One region of the Idiomarina sp. ST10R2A5 genome, then DNA from elsewhere that is predicted to be linked to it. Evidence: riboswitches for the same ligand, from Rfam matches in the RefSeq annotation. Region 1 holds a riboswitch; the other holds the start of a gene.
What was found. A riboswitch is a leader RNA that binds a small molecule or an ion and turns the genes downstream of it on or off. The one in region 1 is predicted to bind thiamine pyrophosphate.
Positions count from the first base shown of each region.

Region 2: it holds a riboswitch for thiamine pyrophosphate, as region 1 does, so the genes downstream of both, thiC (phosphomethylpyrimidine synthase ThiC) here and ACP7FG_RS12065 (TonB-dependent receptor) in region 1, are expected to answer to the same signal.

Region 1 is NZ_JBNIEX010000011.1:50,145-53,827, reverse strand. It holds gene ACP7FG_RS12065 (TonB-dependent receptor) at 1-1,828, opposite strand, end outside; TPP riboswitch at 1,881-1,979, opposite strand; gene fre (NAD(P)H-flavin reductase) at 2,030-2,731, opposite strand; gene ubiD (4-hydroxy-3-polyprenylbenzoate decarboxylase) at 2,732-3,683, opposite strand, start outside.
Region 2 is NZ_JBNIEX010000001.1:165,920-169,602, forward strand. It holds gene thiE (thiamine phosphate synthase) at 1-27, opposite strand, end outside; gene thiC (phosphomethylpyrimidine synthase ThiC) at 27-1,730, opposite strand; TPP riboswitch at 1,814-1,932, opposite strand; gene ACP7FG_RS00835 (SCO family protein) at 1,976-2,602, opposite strand; gene ACP7FG_RS00840 (formylglycine-generating enzyme family protein) at 2,595-3,347, opposite strand; gene ACP7FG_RS00845 (multicopper oxidase domain-containing protein) at 3,359-3,683, opposite strand, start outside.

The DNA.
Region 1 (3,683 bases):
CAATATTAAACTGGTAGTTAGGTGCTTGCGCCTGTTCACGGCCCGTCATGTCCATACCGTCTTCCGTGACAAAACCGTCAATTTCGGTTTTTAACCAACTGGCGGAAGCGAAAACAGCCAGCCAGTCAGTAAACTGATTTCGAATTTCTGCTTCCAGGCCATAACCCGTGCCTTCCGCTGCATTTTCGATATAACCGACAAAAGACTGATCGCGATTCACCCAACCTTTTAGCTGAACATCGTCGCGCCAGTGGTAAAACGCGCTAACCCGTGAAGTTAAACGGCCATCGGGGCTACTACCTTTAACACCTAACTCAGTACTCCAGAGAATTTCAGGCGCGAAAGTTGCTCGTTCTAATAGATAGTTTTCTAATTCTTCCAGTCCCTGATCTTCAGCTTTACCCAGGGCTTCCCCGTTAACACCTCCGGCTTTATAACCTCGAGCTACTGTTGCGTACAGGTAACTCTCATCGGAAGCTTGGTAGCGCAGACTGAAATTCCCGCCAACCATAGTGTCTTCTGGTTCTGCCGTGACGCCCCGACTGTCCAGATAGTCATTGTTATAACGCTCAACCCGCAAACCGGTAATGGTGCTAACACGGTCAGTCCAGTGTTGAGTCAACTCGCCGTACAACGCACCGTGCTTGCTGTCATAATCGCTTTCAAAAATGGCCGGCACGCCTAAATCCCAATTAAAGTAATCGCGGGTTAACTGTACCGACTTATCGTAGTAATACAGGCCCAGGACCCATTCACTGTCAATGCCAAAAAGAGCTTCAGGATCATCTGAAAGCCAGCGAACTTCGGCAGTTTTGTCGTCACGTTCACGGAAGTACGCGTCAAAAGAAGAATATTCCCAGCCCGGAGCGATACCTTCGTAAGTCCAGTCTTCATCGTAGGCATAACCCGTGTCTGCATCTAGCTGGTTAACGGACATTTCCAGTCTGCTGTTATCAAAGCCCAGGTAACTCAACTGCAAACGCAGCGCCTGACTTTCTAAACGGTCAAAACCCGGCTCATCAGACAGAGTCTCGCGCGTGTTATCCAGACTGAAAGCGTCGTAACCATTATCGACATCGTTATAATGCAGAACCGTCTGCAGTAACCAGTCTTTGCTAAGCTCAGTATCGAGCAGTAAGCGGGCACTTAACTCATCGCGCTGTTCAGTGTCATCCCTATCCAGGTATGTATTTTCCATATAGCCGTCTTGTCGAAACTGACTGACTGAGAAACGCACGTTACCCAATACTCCCAGGCTACCGCCCATGGCTAAACCACCCATGGCTTCAGAATAATTTCCCGCCGATAACTGAAACTCACCGTTAAAATCGCTGCTCGGTGCCGTGCTATCAAGCAACAGTAAGCCTGCCATCGCATTCACCCCAAAGCGACCACTTTGCGGACCACGGAAAACTTCGACCTGATTAATATCGAAAAGCGACGCGGCACTGCCTAGTCCGCTGTAATCAATGCCATCAATCAATAAGCCGACAGACGGTGTCACCGGATCAACAAACTGAGAACGCTCGCCAATACCACGAATTTGAATGAAACGAGCCGTGGAGGTACCACCTGAGAAGTTTACGTTGGCAAAGCTATTCAGGGTGTCCTGCAAATGCTGAGAATGACGCTGCTGCATGGCGTCTTTATCGATAATAGAAACACTGCTGGTGGTTTCATTTAAGGTACGGCGGTGAAAGTCACCACTCACTTCAATAATTTCTATGTCTTGCGTATCTTGAGTGTCTTCTGCAACATCAGCAAACACAGGTGACGTGAATAACGCAATAGTTATGCTGGCTGCCAGGTATGAATGGATTATTTTCATGGATCATTTCCTCAAAACAACAGAGTCAGAAACGATCCGGTAAGGCTGTATTAGACGGGTTTTCTACCATCCCTACGCCAGTATTAACCGGATCAGGTTTTAAGGGTTCGCTAATGCATCTCAGCCGTTGCCGGCACCCCTTGGTAAAGCGGCGTCAGTATAACGCAGCTTATTCGTTAAACAAATTTACTTTCAGTACAATTAAATGAAGGACAGGGCATCGCCGTAAAGATTCTCTAACGGCACGCCTTTAGCCACAAAGTCGTCGCGGATAACGCGCACCATCTCAAAACGTCCAGCCATATAGACCTCACAGTCCGGCAAGTTTTTCTGTCTCGCCATAACCGCATGATGTACTAAGCCAATTGAATAAGACCAGTCGTTATCCGCGTCTTCGACCACCGGATGATAATCGAAATGTTCGTACTGGCTTGCTAAGCGTTCCAATTCGTCATGCAAATACAGGTCGCTTAGGCTTTTTGCTCCCCAATAAAGGCTTAGTGATCGCTCTGGTGACAAGCGTAAATGCTGCTGCAAAATGGAGTAAGCATAAGAAAACCCTGTACCACCGGCAATTAAAACCGCAGGCTGGGTACTTTCCTGACGATAAAAGGCGCTACCATCCGGCGCATCAATCTCTAGTTCCCCGTCGGCGCGCACTTTATCCAAAACTTCCATTGCGTAGCTGTTATCCGGCGTAGCGCCAACATGAAGTAACCACTCACTTTTATCTGAAGGACATGAAGCAATGCTAAACGGCCGTTTGTCTCTTTCACCCATGACTACCATCAGATATTGGCCTGCTTTAAATTCAACCGGTTGCGGCAGTTGCAAACGCACTTCCCAAACAGCGTCCGCTAACTGGCGCGAAATTTCGGCTTTACAGGTCATTTGTTGACTCATTCACGACTCCATAATGTTCAGTTCGTCCCACAGCTCGTCGACACGCTGTTTAACATCTTCACTCATGACAATAGGCTCGCCCCATTCGCGGTCAGTTTCGCCTGGCCACTTATTGGTTGCATCCATTCCCATTTTTGATCCAAGACCAGACACCGGAGAGGCAAAGTCAAGGTAATCAATTGGCGTGTTCTCAACCAAGGTAGTGTCGCGTGCCGGATCCATTCGGGTCGTCATGGCCCAAATCACATCCTTCCAGTCTCGCGCATTCACATCGTCGTCGCACACAATCACAAACTTGGTGTACATAAACTGACGAAGGAACGACCAGACCCCCATCATCACGCGCTTGGCGTGGCCCGGGTACTGCTTTTTCATAGTGACTACGGCTAAACGGTACGAACAGCCTTCCGGTGGTAAATAAAAATCGACAATTTCCGGAAACTGTTTTTGCAGCAACGGAATAAAAACTTCATTTAAAGCAACGCCCAGCACCGCAGGTTCGTCCGGTGGACGTCCGGTATAAGTGCTGTGGTAAATTGGGTCTTTACGATGAGTTACGTGAGTCACGGTGAATACCGGGAACTCATCCACTTCGTTGTAATACCCGGTATGGTCGCCATAAGGCCCTTCCGGCGCCATTTCGCCCGGCTCGATGTAACCTTCAAGAATGATTTCTGCATGCGCCGGTACTTGTAGTTCATTGCTGATGCATTGCGTCACTTCGGTTTTGCTGTCGCGCAGCAGCCCGGCAAAAGCATATTCAGACAAGCTGTCCGGCACCGGTGTTACTGCACCTAAAATGGTCGCAGGATCAGCACCTAAGGCTACCGACACAGGGAATTTTTCACCCGGATGCTGCTGACACCACTCCTGGAAATCCAACGCGCCACCGCGGTGCGACAACCAACGCATAATGAGCTTATTCGGCCCTAAAAGTTGCTGGCGATAAATG
Region 2 (3,683 bases), on a different contig from region 1:
GACGGTCCATACGACAGGTACCGACATTATTCTGCTCCTTCGGTCGCCGCATCTTTTACTTTTACATCAATACGGGTGTCAGGATTATACTGACGCACCTCGTGCGAAATTTTCATGGAGCAGAACTTAGGACCGCACATGGAGCAAAACTGCGCGGTTTTGTTCGAATCCTGCGGCAGTGTTTCATCGTGATAGCTGCGAGCGGTAACCGGGTCCAACGCCAGGTTAAATTGATCCTCCCAGCGGAATTCAAAGCGGGCTTTTGACATAGCGTCATCCCGCGCCTGAGCGCCTGGGTGTCCTTTGGCTAAATCGGCCGCATGAGCCGCTATTTTGTAGGCGATCATCCCTTGTTTAACATCTTCTTTATTAGGCAGGCCTAAGTGTTCTTTCGGTGTTACGTAGCAGAGCATGGCACAGCCAAACGCGCCGATCATGGCAGCACCAATACCTGAAGTAATATGGTCGTAACCGGGTGCTATATCCGTGGTTAGCGGCCCTAAGGTATAGAACGGCGCGCCATGACAATGCTTTAACTGCTCATCCATATTTTCCTGAATTTTATGCATGGGCACATGGCCTGGGCCTTCTATCATCACCTGCACATCGTATTCCCAGGCAATTTGAGTCAACTCGCCGAGTACTCTCAGTTCAGCAAATTGAGCTTCGTCGTTAGCGTCGGCTATGGAACCGGGGCGCAGGCCGTCACCTAAAGACAGCGACACATCATATTTCGCACAAATTTTGCAGATATCCCGGAAGTGTTGATAAAGAAAGCTCTCTTGCTGATGCGCCATGCACCATTTCGCCATAATTGAACCGCCACGGGAGACTATGCCGGTAACTCGTTTTGCAGTCAGTTTAATGAAGTCGTGTAGTACACCGGCGTGAATCGTAAAGTAGTCGACCCCTTGCTCAGCCTGTTCCAGCAGTACGTCTTTAAATACTGGCCAGCTCAGATCTTCTGCAATGCCATTGACGCGCTCTAATGCCTGGTAGATAGGCACCGTACCAATAGGAACAGGACTGTTGCGTAAGATCCACTCACGGGTTTGGTGAATATTACGGCCGGTAGATAAGTCCATTACGGTATCAGCGCCCCAGCGAGTCGCCCATACCAGCTTTTCAACTTCTTCTTCAATCGATGAACTGACCGAGGAGTTACCAATGTTGGCGTTCACTTTAACCAAAAAGTTGCGTCCAATAATCATTGGCTCTGATTCGGGATGATGGGTATTAACGGGTATAATCGCACGTCCGCTGGCGACTTCATCGCGAACAAACTCGGGCGTTATGGGGTTTTCAAGGTGCTCTCTACCCATATTCTCCCGCAGTGCAATAAACTCCATCTCCGGCGTAACGATGCCGCGCCGGGCGTAGGCCAGTTGAGTAATACCGTGGTTGTTTTGTTTGTTTTCGCTGTGGCGTTGCTGAATCCAGTTTTCACGAACCTTTTTCAAACCCGCTTTAACGTCAATTTTAGCGTCCGGGTCGCCGTAGACACTGGAGGTATCATACACATCCACCGGTTCGTTAGGTGGTAACTTAACGCCAGGCGTGGGCTGGTGCAAAGTTTCGCTTAGATGAATGCGGCGAAAGGGCACCTGGATATCGTTAGTGCCGGACAGAAATTCACGGCTGGAATTAGGGTAATAATGCCCGGAAAGTGAGGATAAAAAAGATTCAGCCTGTTGGCGGTTTAAACGGTTATTCGATGGTGCAGTTGACATAGCATTCTCTCATTTTGTTGATGTTAGAGATGCTTGTCAGGAGTGTTGAAAGGAACACCAGCGCAGAAACGACGGTTGTGTCATGCTGGTGCTCTCTTGTTCCCTTCGCAGGTATTAGCCTGATCAGGTTCAACGGATCCCGCAATTGCGGTCTCAGCCGACTACTTACTCAATAAAGTAACCGGCACTCCGACAAGATTCTTTTTTAGTGGAACAAAATCTTAGAGCGAATGCAACCGCCGTTATTATCTAACCAGTTTAGTGACAACTTTTGCAGGCTTATCCATCGGCTGGCTTAAGCCCTCTATACGCTCAGCAATAACCCCTTGCTTATCGAGAATGGTGATCAAATTGCTGTGATCAAAATCACCGTCGGGACGTTGGCGATATCTCACTCCAAGTACTGTAGCAAGTGTTCTGATGTCCTGCTCTGAACCGTTCAGAAACAGCCAGTTGTCGTTGTTAAGCTTATATTGCTTAACGTAGTCGGCTAGTGCCTCGGGTGTATCGCGATTAGTGTCGAAGCTCACCATAACAAGCTTAACGTGCTTTTGGGTATCTTCGTCCAGCTTGGTGTATAAGCGTTTTACGTCATGAACCAACACCGGGCAGGCGGTGGTGCAACTGCCGTAAATCATCGAAATAATTACCGGTGTTCCCTCAAGCTCAGACAGTTTTAACTCATTTTTTTGATGTGTCTTCCAGGACGCATCAATTTGGTATACCGACTGGGAGTGAGACACTTCTGCCGCATTCATTGTTGTGTGATTGCTATGGTCACCGTGCTTATTGTGGTGTGAATGATCTTGCGCCATTAACTGCGCAGAGAACACCAATGAAGCCAGAGCAGTAAGTTGAAAGAATTTATTCATGGTCGTTCTCCAGGTCGTATGCGCAGCGGAATCCCATAGTGCTGGTTGCACTTTGAGGAGCGTAATCACTGCGCGACTGATAACGGAAAAATGTGGCGTAATTGGCGTTGGTGAAACTGGACATAAAGCGCGCTCCGTCGCCACAAGAACCGGAGAGCAAATCGACATCATCGCCGTTACTTAATAATAATTGATAGTCGTTCACCCATTCGTTGACGCGGTCGTGCATATGCATCAGTTGGTCTGCGTTTGGATCAACAGTTTGTTGTTTACTCGTGTGTGGCTGGCTATACCAGGCAAACAGTTTGCGTGCGTAGTCATTGTCACTAATGTTTTGCTGTTGCCGATATTGCACAGAAGCATATTCCCACTCATTAAGACTGGGCAACCGACCACCTTGAGCGGCGCAGTATTCTCGTGCGGCAAACCAGGAAACATAAGTCACAGGTTCGTTTTCTCTATCCTCTGCAATAGCGGTGTTCCCACTCCAGTGTTTCAGATAGTTTCCATCGTGGAACAGGGCAGCGATGTTATCTCGCTGCCAACGAGGGTTCTCATGTACAAATTCCAGGTAAGCTTGGTTAGTGACCGGAGTTGCATCCAGCATAAAACTCTCCATTTCAATGCTGAGGCGCTCTTTGTCCAGTAATACCGGAGGTTCGAAAGGACCACCGTTAATCAGGACTGGGTCCGCGAGCACTAACGGTGAAAACAAAACACCTGCAACTCCAAGCCACTTAACCATAACCTTTCCCCTTATTTCTCTTTACGAGGGCCAGCAATTAACGCACCAGCTGCACCACGTTCTGCATCAGCAAATTCGTGATCGACCAGTTTGTAAATTCCTTCTTCCGGAACAATAAAGTCGATGGTTGCACTGTTACTTGCACCTAACAGGACGGTTTGCATACCGTACCACTCGTTACGCGGGTCGCCTTCGTACCAGACGCGGTCAAAGATGGCTCCAATAACGTGGAAGCTTGAAGTGCCGGACGGGCCTGCGTTTAATACATGTAGGCGTACCCGGTCACCTTCGTTTGCACGTAATGGGTTGTCGCTAAGAGCTGCAACATGGCCATTA